DNA from 2 places in the Kosakonia pseudosacchari genome. Region 1 is predicted to be linked to the other one. Evidence: predicted binding sites of a transcription regulator. Region 1 holds the regulator's gene; the other holds the start of a gene.

The links. The regulator CRP, encoded in region 1, controls carbon source genes, mostly activating them, when cyclic AMP is high. The targets are predictions, from matches to a motif close to ATGTGANNNNNNTCACAT.
Positions count from the first base shown of each region.
Region 2: a site for CRP is predicted at 2,216-2,233, ahead of IP581_RS15875 (YfcZ/YiiS family protein). Genes of this name have one in related genera too.

Region 1 is NZ_CP063425.1:4,476,108-4,483,897, reverse strand. It holds gene pabA (aminodeoxychorismate synthase component 2) at 1-172, shown strand, start outside; gene argD (bifunctional acetylornithine/succinyldiaminopimelate transaminase) at 260-1,480, shown strand; gene IP581_RS21380 (YccS/YhfK family putative transporter) at 1,470-3,548, opposite strand; gene crp (cAMP-activated global transcriptional regulator CRP) at 3,595-4,227, opposite strand; gene IP581_RS21370 (OsmC family protein) at 4,532-4,936, shown strand; gene IP581_RS21365 (phosphoribulokinase) at 4,979-5,848, opposite strand; gene IP581_RS21360 (YheU family protein) at 5,903-6,121, opposite strand; gene IP581_RS21355 (hydrolase) at 6,118-7,137, opposite strand; gene IP581_RS21350 (toxic anion resistance protein) at 7,316-7,790, shown strand, end outside.
Region 2 is NZ_CP063425.1:3,373,293-3,381,082, reverse strand. It holds gene mlaA (phospholipid-binding lipoprotein MlaA) at 1-539, shown strand, start outside; gene fadL (long-chain fatty acid transporter FadL) at 598-1,959, opposite strand; gene IP581_RS15875 (YfcZ/YiiS family protein) at 2,338-2,622, shown strand; gene fadI (acetyl-CoA C-acyltransferase FadI) at 2,785-4,092, shown strand; gene fadJ (fatty acid oxidation complex subunit alpha FadJ) at 4,092-6,239, shown strand; gene sixA (phosphohistidine phosphatase SixA) at 6,449-6,934, shown strand; gene smrB (endonuclease SmrB) at 6,992-7,543, opposite strand; gene prmB (50S ribosomal protein L3 N(5)-glutamine methyltransferase) at 7,710-7,790, shown strand, end outside.

The sequences.
Region 1 (7,790 bases):
TATCGATCCGCCTACGTTACCGGCGTGTTTTGAGGTTACCGCCTGGAGTGAAACGGGCGAGATCATGGGCATTCGCCACCGTCAGTGGGATCTGGAAGGGGTGCAATTTCACCCGGAAAGTATCCTGAGCGAGCAAGGACATCAGTTACTGAAAAACTTCCTCGAACGCTGATTTGTGGTTGCCATTAATTGATTTTTTATGCATATTTCGTGATTATATTTTCATAATCAATGCGACATAAAACGGGATGGGCAAGCCATGGCAACTCAGCAAGACGCGGTAACGCGTGCAAACTTCGATGACGTTATTCTGCCAATTTACGCACCGGCCGAGTTTATCCCGGTAAAGGGTAAAGGCAGCCGGGTGTGGGATCAGCAGGGTAAAGAGTACGTTGATTTTGCAGGTGGAATTGCGGTTACTGCGCTAGGGCACTGCCATCCGGCGCTGGTGGAGACGCTGAAAACGCAGGGCGAAACGCTGTGGCACACCAGCAATGTTTTTACCAACGAGCCTGCTCTGCGCCTGGCGCGTAAACTGATTGACGCCACGTTTGCCGAGCGTGTGGTGTTTATGAACTCCGGTACTGAAGCCAACGAAACGGCATTCAAGCTGGCGCGTTTTTATGCATCTACACGCCATAGCCCCTACAAAACAAAAATCATCGCCTTCCATAATGCCTTCCATGGGCGTTCGCTGTTTACCGTAAGCGTGGGCGGTCAGCCGAAGTATTCCGATGGCTTTGGCCCGAAACCGGCGGATATCATTCATGTGCCGTTTAACGATCTGCACGCGGTGAAAGCGGTGATGGACGATCACACTTGCGCGGTAGTGGTAGAGCCTATTCAGGGCGAAGGCGGTGTTACTGCCGCCACGCCGGATTTCCTGAAAGGTTTGCGCGAGCTGTGCGATCAGCACAACGCCCTGCTGGTGTTCGACGAAGTGCAGTGCGGCATGGGTCGCAGCGGAGAGTTGTTTGCTTATATGCACTATGGCGTGACGCCGGATATTCTGACCAGCGCCAAAGCGCTTGGCGGCGGTTTCCCTATCAGCGCCATGCTGACCACGCATGACATAGCGAGTGTTTTCCACGCCGGTTCACACGGCTCCACCTACGGCGGCAACCCGCTGGCCTGCGCCGTCGCCGGAACCGCATTCGACATTATCAACACGCCGGAAGTGCTCAGCGGCGTGAATGAAAAACGTCAGCTGTTCGTTAAGCATTTGCAGCAAATCGGCGAGAAATTTGACCTGTTTAGCGATATTCGCGGCATGGGGCTGCTGATTGGCGCCGAGCTTAAACCGCACTATAAAGGCCGCGCGCGCGATTTCCTCTACGCCGCTGCCGGTGCGGGCGTCATGGTGCTGAACGCCGGCCCGGACGTCATGCGTTTTGTGCCTTCGCTGATTATTGACGCGCAGGATATCGAAGAAGGGATGAAGCGCTTCGCGGATGCGGTGGCGAAAGTGGTCAACGGTTGAGGCGGCGGTTGAGCCAAATGCCGTGATGCGGGCGCTGACGCCATGCTACCGACGAAATGGTGTGCATGGTGTTCAGATGCCCGATGATTCGCTGTAAATGCTGCTCCAGCGTGCTCATTGGCCCATGCGTTAATGTTTCCGGGGCTTCGAGAATATTCACATCGCCGGATCCTCCCGGCCCGTCATACTCCAGCCGCTGCTGGCAGCGCTGCAGGGCTATTTCGCAGGATTGCAAATAACGTTGCGCCAGTTCCGGCGTCAACATCGTATGTTCGCGCGCCAGTGTCGTCATGGCATTGATATGCTCAACGATAAACTGGCTGTGCGTTACCCACAGTTTCATATCTTCCAGATAACGCGTATTGAATCCCGGTTCCTGCATCGCCTGGTTTAGCGAGTTGAACAGGGCGTTATGTGCCTGGTTTACGCGCATACGCTGCCAGGCAAGCGGCGTTGGCTGTGGATTATCGCTCAGGATCAGGCGAATCGCTTCCTGATCTGTTTCCAGCGCATCGTGCGCATTCTGTCGCAGTAAGCCACTTTGCCACTGCGGCCACAGCCAGACCATGCCGCCGAAAGCGATCAGGCAACCAATCAACGTATCAATAAGCCGGGCGACAATAAACTGCTCACCATTTAGCGTCAGCAACTGCAAGGTGTAGACGGCGGTAATGGTAAAACCCACCATCGCCCAGCCGTAGTTTTTCCGAATAATGAGATAACTGACCAGCGTAATCATCAGCATTGCGGCCAGCGTAAAACCGAGGGGAACATGAAAGTGCAATGTAGCTCCGGCAATCACCAGCCCCGCAATGGTGCCCGCCGCCCGGTGGACAATGCGAACGCGCGTTGCGCCATAACCGTTTTGCGTAACAAACATCACCGTCATCATGATCCAGTAGGGTTTCGGTAAATGCAGGGCGCTGCCCATCAGGCTGGCGATGCTGAGCATGACGCTTATCCGTGCGGCATTACGCAGCGCCGCAGATTTCAGTGATAAATAGCTTTTCAGCGCCGGGAAAAGGGGCAAGCGCCGCTGCTTTTCCGCCATCAGATCGCGAGCATAGAGCGGGCGTTGAGTGCGCAAGACGCGCGCGATACGGCTAAAATGCCAGGCGCAGAACTGACCGACCGGGTTATCCGGATGCTGGCGGGCGATTTTTTCCAGCGCGCCGATCTGCTTATCCATGTTGAAGCGCGTGGGATAGCGGTGATAGAGAATGTCGTCTGCCAGCACACGTAAGCGAGCGGCGACAGTTTGCGCGTTCCAGCGGATCACCTGTTCGGCGTGGGTTTGTTCCACCAGTTTCTGCACCTCTTCCGGCTGGTGTAAACTCACCGAAATGTGCTCTTGCAGATCCAGCCCCACCTGGAAAACCCGCAGTAGCCGTTTGTAATCGTTGTGTTTATTGGCTGCCAGCATATGCAGTTGCTGGTAGCACTGGCTTATCATATCCACCGCTTTTTGCTGGCGGGCAAGCAACGGCGGCAGGGCTTTTTCCGGGTCGGCGTGCTGCGTCAGCAGGCTGTATTTCGCTTCGCAGTAATCTGCCAGTTGCCGGTAGAGCAGGCTGAGGGATTCGCGCAGCGGTTGCTCGCGCCACATCCAGAACCAGAACCAGTTGAACAGCCCATACCACAATGTGCCCAGCGCATAGATAAGCAGCGGTTCCCATACCGGCATGTTGCCGGCAAGGCTGAGGGTAAAAATAGCGGCAATCAGTGAAGCGGGAAGCAGGCGGCCATGCAGCGCACTGATTTCGGCGGTCACGCCTAAAACCAGCGTCAGTCCGGTGAGGATCAGCGGCAGCGGGAGATCTTTCGCCAGCAATAATTGCACCATCAGGCTACTGCCTGCAAACAAGGTTCCGCCAATGATCAGGCGTTTGAAAAAACGTTTATGCGGCGTATCAAGCCCGGCAATGTTGCAGCAGGCGGGAACGAGGGAAAACAGCAGACCTTGTTGCAGGTGACCAACGAGAAGGCCAATCGCCACAGGCAAACATAACACCAGCGTTTGTCGCAGTGCGTAGTTGATTTCGGGGTGATAAATCAGCCTGCGCCACATGAGGGAAGAAAAACGACGCAGCGTGTAAGCTGCGCCGTTTTACAGATTAACGCGTTCCGTATACGACGATGGTTTTACCATGGGCGGAGATCAGGTTCTGATCTTCGAGCATTTTGAGAATGCGGCCCACTGTTTCACGGGAACAACCGACGATCTGACCAATTTCCTGGCGAGTAATTTTAATTTGCATGCCGTCCGGATGGGTCATTGCGTCTGGCTGTTTCGCCAGGTTTAACAGCGTTTGCGCGATACGGCCGGTTACGTCCAGGAAGGCGAGGTTACCCACTTTTTCTGAAGTGACCTGCAGGCGACGCGCCATTTGCGAGGAAAGACGCATCAGGATATCCGGGTTAACCTGGATTAACTGACGGAATTTTTTGTACGAGATTTCAGCCACTTCACAAGCCGTTTTAGCGCGTACCCATGCACTGCGCTCCTGACCCTCTTCGAACAGGCCCAGTTCACCGATAAAATCTCCCTGGTTCAGGTAGGAGAGGATCATCTCTTTACCCTCTTCGTCCTTGATCAGCACTGCCACTGAGCCTTTAACGATGTAGTACAGCGTTTCCGCTTTTTCACCCTGGTGAATCAGCGTGCTCTTCGACGGGTACTTATGAATGTGGCAATGAGACAAGAACCATTCAAGCGTCGGGTCTGTTTGTGGTTTGCCAAGCACCATGCGCGATTATCCTCTGTTATAAGCTGTCTCAGACACAGGATGAGCCCCTACGTCTGGGGTTGCAATCTAAGCTTCCCGCATCCAGGGAAGTGGACCGTCAGCGTCATCTGCGGTCTCTAAAGTATGATGTCATGCATACATGCGTAACATCCATTTATCTCTGTAGCATCCAGAGTGTTTTAGCATAGCTTTTACCGCCTGTCTCCTGGTGTCTCGCTTCAGCATGACGCAGGTCGCCTTCCGTTGCGAGTTTTGTTATGTACGCGTAATCTGTAAAGAAAATTGCTACTCCGGAGTGAAGAAAATGCAGGCACGTGTGAAATGGGTTGAAGGGTTAACGTTCCTCGGTGAGTCCGCCTCGGGCCACCAAATCCTGATGGACGGTAACTCCGGCGACAAAGCACCAAGCCCGATGGAAATGGTGTTGATGGCGGCGGGCGGATGTAGCGCTATCGATGTGGTTTCTATTTTGCAAAAAGGGCGTCATGACGTGACCGACTGCGAAGTGAAGCTGACTTCAGAGCGTCGCGAAGAAGCGCCGCGCCTGTTTACCCACATCAATTTGCACTTTATCGTCACCGGTAAAGCGCTGAAGGACGCGGCGGTTTCCCGTGCGGTGGATTTATCCGCGGAGAAGTATTGCTCGGTGGCGTTGATGCTCGAAAAAGCGGTGAACATCACCCACTCTTACGAAGTTATCGAAGCCTGATGCGAAAAGCCCGGCAGCGTGTTGCTTACCGGGCTTTCTGCATTATTTGATCTTTTTGCCTTCCATCAGCCGTTGCACCAGCGGCGTCATAATCAACTCCATCGCCAGCCCCATTTTTCCGCCAGGCACCACCAGCGTATCCATATGCGAAATAAACGAGCCTTGCAGCATCGCCAGCAACCACGGGTAATCAATCCCTTCCAGGTTACGGAAGTGGATCACCACAAAACTTTCGTCCAGTGAGGGAATACCTTTCGCGGCGAACGGATTAGACGTATCCACCGTAGGGACACGCTGGAAGTTAATGTGCGTACGGGAAAATTGCGGCGTAATAAAATTGATGTAATCCTCCATCGAACGCACGACAGAATCCATTACTGCTTCACGCGAATGCCCGCGCTCGCTGGTATCGCGGACAAGTTTTTGGATCCACTCCAGGTTAACAATTGGCACCACGCCCACCAGCAAATCCACATGACGCGCGACATCGTTTTGCGGCGTCACCACGCCGCCGTGCAACCCTTCATAAAACAGCACATCGGTCGGTTCCGGCAACGGTTGCCACGGCGTAAACGTGCCCGGCACCTGGTTCCAGGGCACGGCTTCATCGTAGGTATGCAGGTATTTGCGCGCCTGGCCTTTGCCGGTTTGGCCATATTCGCTAAACGTCTGTTCCAGCAGACCAAAATCATTGGCTTCCGGGCCAAAATAGCTGATGTGTCGGCCAAGATCGCGCGCCTTACGGATAGCCATATCCATTTCCGGGCGGGTATAGCGATGGAAGCTGTCACCTTCCACTTCTGCCGCGTGCATATTGAGCTGGGCGAAGATCTTACGAAAGGCGAGGCTGGTGGTGGTGGTTCCCGCGCCGCTGGAGCCTGTAACGGCGATAACCGGATGTTTGGCGGACATAGCAACTCCCTGAATTAACGATTATTTCAGTATAGCCAGCCGCCATGTAATTGTTCAGTCGTGGAACTGCCCGCGCGGCATGATGTTGACCGTCTCGTGCAGTTCCGACCACACCAGTACGGCTTCGCCGCGTTGCAGTTGCCGTTTAACGTCGGCGACCTTTTGCTCAAGTGAACGTTCATGTTCACCATAATCAGTGCCTTCGCGCAAGACAAAGCTCTCAATCAGATTGTCCAGCGTCTGTGCATCAATCTCTTGCCAGGGAATAATCATCGTCTTTCCAGATAAGCGGATAACCAGTCAGGAATGCGTTTTTCCAGCCACATCTCCGGGCGGCGCAGCGTACCGCCGACAAACCCGACGTGGCCGCCGTGTTCCGTCAACTGATACTGAATATTGACGGGCAACTGCCCGACATCCGGGATCACATTGTTGTCCATAAACGGATCGTCTTTCGCGTGGATAATCAGCGTTGGTTTACGAATATCCGGCAACACCGGCATTGCGCTGCAGCGGCGATAGTAATCCAGCGCGTCGGCGAAACCGTGGATTTTCGCGGTGATCAGATCGTCGAACTCGCGAATACGGCGCAGCTTACGCAGCGCAGGCAACGTGGTTGGCAGCGAACCTGGATAAGCGCGTAATTTGCGCGCGGCGTTCGCTTTCAGCAAATTCAACAAGTAGCGCTGATAAACGCGGGAAAATCCCTTATCCATATGATAACTACAGGCTTCCAGCACCAGCGGCGCGGAAACAATCACCGCCGCGTCGACGGGCAAACTATCATCGGCTTTTGCCAATAAACAGCCGAGCATATTTCCGCCGAGCGAGTAACCCACCGCTGCGGTTGGTGCTGAACCAAACTCTTTACGCAGCCAGTGCAAAAACCAGGTGCCATCTTCGGTTTCGCCGGAGTGATAAATACGGTTCAAACGGTTAGGAATGCCGCTACAGCCGCGAAAATGCATCACCACGCCAAGCCAGCCGCGCTGCTTCGCCGCATGCACCAGACCGTGCGCGTACGGGCTGTGCAGGCTGCCCTCCAGGCCATGAAACACCACCAGCCGTGGTTTATGTTTCGCCTGATTCGGCTCTTCGCTCCAGGCCAAATCGACAAAGTCTCCATCCGGCAGCTCAAGGCGCTGCCACCAGGGTTCAAACTGTAGGCGTCGACGTAAAATGCGTGGCAGCATCGTTTGTAGATGCGGATTGCGCGCACCTGGCATTGGATGAAAGTTAAGCGAGTCTCCCTGATTTTCAAGGAAATTTGCAGGTGTAATATCTGCCATCTTGTCAATAAACGTAAGTAAATAGACGATTATTATACTTGTTAATAAATGGGCTGTTTAATACTTTGCTGCTGTTGTACCGTATATGCTTTTGCAGTCGGCCCGATAACTTTCTAAGAAATCTATTACTTTCATTGGATTACTGCCGTCTGCTTTTAAATCATTGAGGATGTATTAGATGACAGACAATACCTCGCGTGACCTTGCCGCGTCACCATCCCTGGGCCAAACCATTAACGACTTACCCGGCAGTGAAAATTTAACGCCTGCCGAGCAGACGCAAATCCAAAATATTGTCGACGAGATTAATATTAACGACCCGGTGTTCTCGCTCTCTTTTGGCGCGAAAACCATGAACAGCATCTCTCAGTTCTCTGATTCGCTGATGCAAGAAGTCCGCGCTAAAGACGCGGGGGTTATCGGTGCGCAATTGACCGACTTGCTGATGAAAATCAAACAGGTCGATATCAGTCACTTTGAGCAAAAACCGGGTTTTCTTGCCTCGCTTCCGCTGCTGGGTTCGCTATTTAACCGTATTGAACGCACCATGCTGGAGTACCAAACGCTGGCGAAGCAAGTCGATACCATCACCGAAAAACTCAACCAGGCGATGGTAGATCTGCTGCGTAATATCTCGGTACTGGAGATCCTCT
Region 2 (7,790 bases), 1.1 Mb from region 1:
ACTTCACCAGCAACCTTGAAGAACCGGCGGTGATGGTGAACTTCTTCTTACAAGGCGATCCGTACCAGGGGATGGTTCACTTTACGCGCTTCTTCCTGAACACCCTGCTGGGGATGGGCGGTCTGATGGATGTCGCCGGTGCGGCGAACCCGAAATTGCAGCGCGTTGAGCCACACCGTTTCGGTAGCACGCTGGGGCATTACGGCATAGGTTATGGCCCTTATATGCAACTGCCGTTCTATGGCAGTTTCACGCTGCGTGAAGATGGTGGTGATATGGCCGATACGCTCTATCCGGTGCTGTCGTGGCTGACATGGCCGCTGTCGGTGGGTAAATGGACGGTGGAAGGCATCGAATCGCGCGCGCAACTGCTGGATTCAGATGGCCTGCTGCGCCAGTCTTCCGATCCGTATATTCTGGTGCGTGAAGCCTACTTCCAGCGCCACGACTTTATTGCCAACGGCGGTAAGCTGAAACCGCAGGAAAACCCGAACGCGCAGGCGATCGAGGGTGATTTGAAAGACATTGATTCTGAGTAAGCGAAGCAAATAAAAAAGGTGAGCACGGCGCTCACCTTTTTTTATGCCTGATGGTTTATCAGAACGCGTAGTTAAAGTTCGCGCCATACAGCCATGCACGACCTTCAGATTTGAAGGTATACGGGCCTTCTGTGAACTCCACTTTCTGACCGTGCATATAAGAAACGCCGACATCGACGGAGGCATCTTTGTTAAACGCGTAGGTCGCACCGGTACTCAGCCAGAAACGATCCTGATCCGGGATGGAGATGGAGCGTTTGGCTGCCGGAACCGGGCTGTCATCAAAGGCGATACCGGCGCGGAAGGTCCAGTTATCATCCATGTAATAGGTGGTACCCAGTGCGATACGGTAGGCGTCTTTAAAGCTTTCATCTTTATAGAACAGCGTCTGGCCATTGTTGCCGGTCGCTTTCAGTTCCTGGAACTGGCTCCAACTGGTGTAAGCCAGGCTATAGTGAATGGCCCACTGCGGATCAACACGGTTGTAACCCGACACTTCCCACATTTCCGGCAGATGTAATGAGAGCGAACCGTTGGTGGTGGCGCCGCCAGTGCCATACGGTAAGCCCAGACCCAGCGCAGCATTGATCGGGTTCAGCGTCGCAGGCAGGCTGCTCTTATAATCGCCGTCGAAGTCGACTTTGATTTCAGAACGGTAGGTCAATGCATAGCGGTTGTTTTTATCCAGCTCGTAAAGAATGCCGGCGTTCCAGCCAAAGCCCCACTCATCACCTTTCAGATGGGCGATTTGCGTATCGCGGCTAATGCCGCCAGCCTGCGCGCCAATCGCGGCGGCCTGTTGCGCGGACAACTGACCAGATTGCACCAGCCCTGGCAGACCTGCGCCGATGATTTGCGGCAGGTCACCCGCGTAGCGCTCCACTTTCGCACGTGCATAAACAGCGTCAAAGCCGAGGCCGAAGCTCCAGTGGCTATCCAGACGGTACGCGCCGCTCAGGTTGAGGTTCAGCGTTTCAAGGTCGGTTTTACCACCCATAGAACCGGCGGCGTAATTGTTGTTGAACTCGGTGGCCAGCCCGTAGTTAGAGGTTACAGACGCGCCCCAGCCAAATTGATCGTTAATCGGTGCCACGAAATGCAGGTTCGGCACCCATGCGGTCGGGGCGATGTTGTCCTGGCTGGCATTGTTACCAATTGCAGAACGGCCCGTCACGTTAACATCCGGATCGACAAACACCGCACCACCTGAGAAGGTTGGGCGATCGAACATGGTGATCAGCGCCGGGTTGCGGCTGACGTTGCCTGCGTCATCAGCGATGGCGCCTTCACCGGAATAAGCTCGGCCAAGGCCAGAGGATGAAAACTCGTTGAGTTGAAAGCCTGCAGACCAGGCCTGGGTAGAAACGATTGCCACTGCGACTGCCAACGCAGACTTGGTAAACCGGGTTTTCTGGCTCATGACCATAACCTCATTCGAAATCGATTTATTTTTATACAAACTTTGTTACGCGGGGTAACAGGAGCGCGAAGTGTAGGGTCTGAGGTACATCTGAGAAATCAGACCAGTGGCGAGAGTATAGGTCTGACCAGAGGAAATGTTGCAAGTATGTATATAAGATTTTTCAATTGTGATCTTCGAAACGGGATCTGCGCAGCAAAATTGCCCCCGGTGTTAATCAGCCGATTAGATGATTTTTGTTTTAGATCATTTTTAAGTGTGATTTCGGTCACTTATCGCCGCTTGCGGAATTAACGACTGGAGCCACATTCCCTCGCGGCGTAAAATATGCGCAACGTTTATCTGGCACCTTGGGTGCGAATTCAGAGGAAATCTACCATGAGTAAATGCAGTGCTGATGAAACCCCGGTTTGCTGCTGTATGGATGTTGGCACCATTATGGACAACTCCGACTGCACCGCCTCTTACAGCCGCGTGTTCGCTAACCGCGCCGACGCTGACGAAACCCTGGCTGCGCTGAGCGCCAGAGCCCGCAGCGTGGAATCCGATCCTTGCCAAATCACCTCTACGTTTACGGAAGTGGCCGATGGTGTACGTCTGGATATCGATTTTGTCTTCGCTTGCGAAGCCGAAACGCTGATTTTCCAGCTCGGTCTGCGTTAATTATCCCGCCAACGCTCCCGATCACCGGGAGCGTTTTGTTAAGTATCTCTGTGCCTTAGCTCCCATTTTTTTCTCCCTCCCATTGGCTAAATGTAAAAAATTGGTTAAGACTGTTATCAGGTCAGACCACTTAATACATTACGCTGTTAACAGGGGAGTGTTATGAAGGCATTACCGCTTGTCACCCGCCAGGGCGACCGCATTGCCATTGTCAGTGGGTTACGTACCCCTTTTGCCCGCCAGGCGACCGTCTTTCACGGCGTGCCGGCCATCGATCTTGGCAAAATGGTAGTGGGAGAGATGCTGGCACGCAGCGAAATTCCCCCCGAAGTGATTGAACAACTGGTGTTTGGCCAGGTAGTTCAAATGCCCGAAGCGCCGAATATTGCGCGCGAAATTGTGCTTGGCACCGGCATGAGTGTGCATACCGACGCTTACAGTGTTAGCCGCGCCTGCGCGACCAGCTTTCAGGCGGTGGCGAATGTCACCGAAAGCCTGCTGGCAGGCACCATCCGTGCCGGTATTGCCGGGGGCGCAGATTCATCCTCTGTGCTGCCGATTGGTGTCAGCAAAAAACTGGCGCGTACGCTGGTGGATGCCAACAAAGCGCGCACCATGGCGCAAAAACTGAAACTCTTCTCACGCCTGCGTCTGCGCGATCTGCTGCCGGTTCCCCCGGCGGTGGCGGAGTATTCCACCGGCCTGCGCATGGGCGATACCGCTGAACAGATGGCGAAAACCTACGGTATCAGCCGCGAACAGCAGGATGCGCTGGCGCACCGTTCGCACCAGCTTGCCGCGCAAGCCTGGGCAGAAGGCAAACTGGCAGAAGAGGTGATGACCGCTTACGCGCCGCCATTTCGCGATCCGGTCGAAAAAGATAACAACGTGCGCACAAATTCAAGCCTGGCGGATTATGCAAAACTGCGCCCGGCGTTTGATCGCCAACACGGCACGGTGACGGCGGCCAACAGTACGCCGCTTACCGATGGCGCAGCGGCGGTGATCCTGATGACCGAATCCCGCGCCAAAGAGCTGGGGCTGGTGCCGTTGGGATACCTGCGCAGTTATGCCTTTACCGCCATTGATGTGCGTGAAGATATGCTGCTTGGCCCGGCATGGGCAACGCCGCTGGCGCTGGAAAGAGCCGGATTATCAATGGCGGATTTAACCCTGCTTGATATGCATGAAGCCTTTGCCGCGCAAACCCTGAGCAACCTGAAGCTAATGGCCAGCGAGCGTTTTGCCCGCGAGGTGCTGGGCCGTTCACAGGCAACCGGCGAAGTGGATGACAGTAAATTTAACGTGCTTGGCGGCTCTATCGCTTATGGGCATCCGTTTGCCGCTACCGGCGCGCGTATGATCACTCAAACCCTGCATGAGTTGCGCCGCCGCGGTGGCGGTTTCGGGCTGGTAACGGCCTGCGCCGCAGGCGGTCTCGGTGCCGCAATGGTTCTGGAGGCAGAGTAATGACCACAACATCGGCATTTACCCTTAGTGTGCGTCCCGACAATGTGGCGGTAGTCGCGATTGATGTCCCAAACGAGAAGATGAACACGCTGAAAGCGGAGTTCGCGACCGACGTGCGCGCCATTCTTAAACAGATCCGCGATAACAAATCATTGCGCGGCGTGGTGTTTATCTCAGCAAAACCGGACAACTTTATTGCGGGCGCGGATATCAATATGATCGCCCGCTGCCAGACGGCGAAAGAGGCCGAGGAGCTTGCCCGCCAGGGACAGCAACTGATGGCGGAAATCCATGCGCTGCCGATCCCGGTGATTGCCGCGATTAATGGCCCTTGCCTCGGCGGTGGGCTGGAGCTGGCGCTGGCGTGTCATCGCCGGGTTTGTACGAACGACGCCAAAACAGTACTGGGATTACCGGAAGTACAACTGGGTTTGCTTCCTGGCTCCGGCGGTACGCAGCGTTTGCCACGTCTGATTGGCGTGAGTACCGCGCTGGAGATGATCCTCACCGGCAAACCGTTACGCCCACGGCAGGCATTAAAAGTGGGGCTGGTGGACGATGTGGTTCCGCCTTCCATTTTACTGGACGCCGCCGTCGGGCTGGTTTCGCAGGGGCGTCCTGCCAGCCGCCATTTACCGGTGCGCGAGCGTATCCTTGCCGGGCCGCTTGGCCGTACTTTATTGTTCCGCATGGTGGCGAAGAAAACGGAGCAGAAAACCCAGGGGAATTATCCTGCTGCATCGCGCATTCTCTCGGTGATCGAAACCGGCCTTGCCCAGGGGCGCAGCAGCGGTTATGACGCTGAAGCGCGCGCGTTTGGCCAACTGGCGATGACGCCGCAATCGCAGGCGTTGCGGCATCTCTTCTTTACCAGTACCGATATCAAAAAAGATCCTGGCAGCGCCGTCGAACCCGGCCCGCTTAATAGTGTGGGAGTGCTGGGCGGTGGGTTGATGGGCGGCGGTATCGCGTTTGTCACTGCCAGCAAAGGCGGCTTGCCGGTTCGCATTAAAGATATTAACGCGAAGGGCATTAACCATGCGCTGAAATACAGTTGGCAACAACTGGATAAAAAAGTGCGCCGTCGCTACATGAAACCCGCCGAGCGCGACAGCCAGATGGCGAAGATCTCCGGTTCGCTTGATTATCGTGGCTTTGCCCATCGCGATCTGGTGATTGAAGCGGTGTTCGAGGATTTAGCGTTGAAGCAGAAAATGGTGGGTGAAGTCGAAGCTAACTGCGCAGCGCATACCATTTTCGCGTCCAATACCTCGTCTTTACCTATCGGCGATATTGCTGCGAATGCGGCGCGTCCGGAAAAAGTTATCGGATTACATTTTTTTAGTCCGGTGGAAAAAATGCCGCTGGTCGAGGTGATCCCCCATGCCGGCACCGATGAGCAGACCATTGCCACGACGGTGAAACTGGCGAAAAAACAGGGCAAAACGCCCATTGTGGTGGCCGATAAAGCTGGCTTTTACGTTAACCGCATCCTCGCGCCTTATATTAATGAAGCGATGCGTCTGTTAAGCGAAGGCCAACGTATTGAAACGATCGATCAGGCGCTGGTGAAATTCGGTTTCCCGGTGGGGCCCATCCAGTTGCTGGATGAAGTGGGGATCGATACCGGCACCAAAATTATCCCGGTGCTGGAAGCTGCCTACGGGGAACGTTTTAGCGCGCCTGCAAGTGTGGTTAACGCAATCTTGAATGACGATCGCAAAGGCAGAAAAAATGAGCGCGGTTTCTATCTTTACCCGGCGAAAGGGCGTAAAAGCAAAAAACAGCCAGACCCATCGATCTACCGCTTAATCGGTGTTTCAGATGGCACGCAGTTACCGCCTCAGCAGATAGCGGAGCGGTGTGTGATGTTGATGCTGAACGAAGCGGCTCGCTGCTTTGATGAACAGGTGATTCGCAGCGCGCGTGATGGTGATATTGGCGCCGTGTTTGGCATCGGTTTCCCTCCGTTTTTGGGCGGGCCGTTCCACTATATGGACGCGCTGGGCGTAAGCGAAGTGGTGGCGACACTACAGCGCTTACAGGCGCAGTATGGCGAGCGTTTTACCCCTTGCGAGCCGCTGTTACGCATGGCGGAACAAGGTGTAACTTTCTGGCCGACAAAAGAAACTGAACGTTTCAGTTAGTGTCTAAAAAAGGAATTCTGTTATACCTCATGGGCTTTACGGTTATTTAATAAACAGTGATTGACTATACTTGCGCCATTGAGGTAAAAAACAGCGTTTCATTCAACGAATGGATCAGGCACAATGCCCGGCCATTAATATTTTCCGGTGTCGTGAAATGATTTTGCGGTGAAAGTATTAATGATTCTGGTTAACAAAAGCGGTGCAATATGCAAGTTTTTATCATGCGTCACGGCGACGCTGCCCTCGATGCAGCCAGTGACTCGGTTCGTCCCTTAACCCCTTGTGGCTGTGACGAAACCCGTCTAATGGCAACATGGTTGAAAGGCCAAAAAGTGGATATTGAACGTGTTCTGGTCAGCCCTTTTTTACGTGCTGAACAGACGCTGGATAAGGTAGGGGAGTGTATGAACCTGCCTGACAACGTGGATGTCCTGCCGGAACTGACGCCCTGTGGCGATATCGGCCTGGTCAGCGCCTATTTACAGGCGCTGGCAAATGAAGGTACTTCCGCCGTGCTGGTTATTTCTCACCTGCCGCTGGTCGGATACCTGGTGTCCGAGCTCTGCCCGGGTGAAGCGCCGCCGATGTTTACCACCTCCGCCATCGCCAGCGTCACGCTGGATGGAGACGGTAAAGGTGTCTTTAACTGGCAAATGAGTCCCTGCAACCTGAAGATGCCAAAAGCTATCTGATTCGCCGGACCATGAAAGATAAAGAGCCGCATAATGCGGCTCTTGTCGTTTCTGCCGTCAGGGCAACTCCGGCGGTTGCCACTCTTCCACTTCAATAAGCACCAGTATCGCCGCATCGCCGCCATACTCTTTTGGCGCCTGGTGAAACGCCATCACATGCGGGTGTTGCGCCAGCCACAGCGGGGTTTGCTGCTTGAGAATATGTTTGCCGTGACCGTGCATTACGCAGGCGCAAAACACATGTTCGCGACGGCAGGCGGCAATCAATGCTCCCAGTTCCTGCTTCGCCTGCAGCTGGGTTAAACCGTGCAGATCAAGAAACAGCTCCGGAGCATAATCGCCACGGCGGATCTTTTTCAGCTCAAAATGGCTGACATCGTCGCGCACATATTTTACCGGGCCTTCGGTGTTTAACAGCGGCTGGAACTCATCAGAAAAATAGTGGCTGTTATCGGCCTGCTCCTGCAACAACCGTTTCTCCGGCACTTCAGTGATTTTTTTTCGCGCCGGGCGATGAACCACGGTGTCCTGCTTTATCTGGCGCGTACCGGTCATCAGTTGCCGGAACAGCGCCTGTTCCTCCTCGCTAAGCGATGGTTTCTTTTTCATCTGCGCATCTCATCTTTTCTTTTTTTCAGTGTACCCGACTCATTGCGCCAGCGGTGCAGCAAAATGCATTTTTACCCCGCGCAGGTGCGTGAGAATGCTGATTTATCGCCGTCTTCGTGGCAAACTAGCCGCCGAATTTAATGCGAGCATGCGCCTGGGGGATACCATGGATAAAATTTTCGTCGACGAAGCAGTGAACGAACTGCACACCATTCAGGACATGTTGCGCTGGTCGGTAAGCCGATTT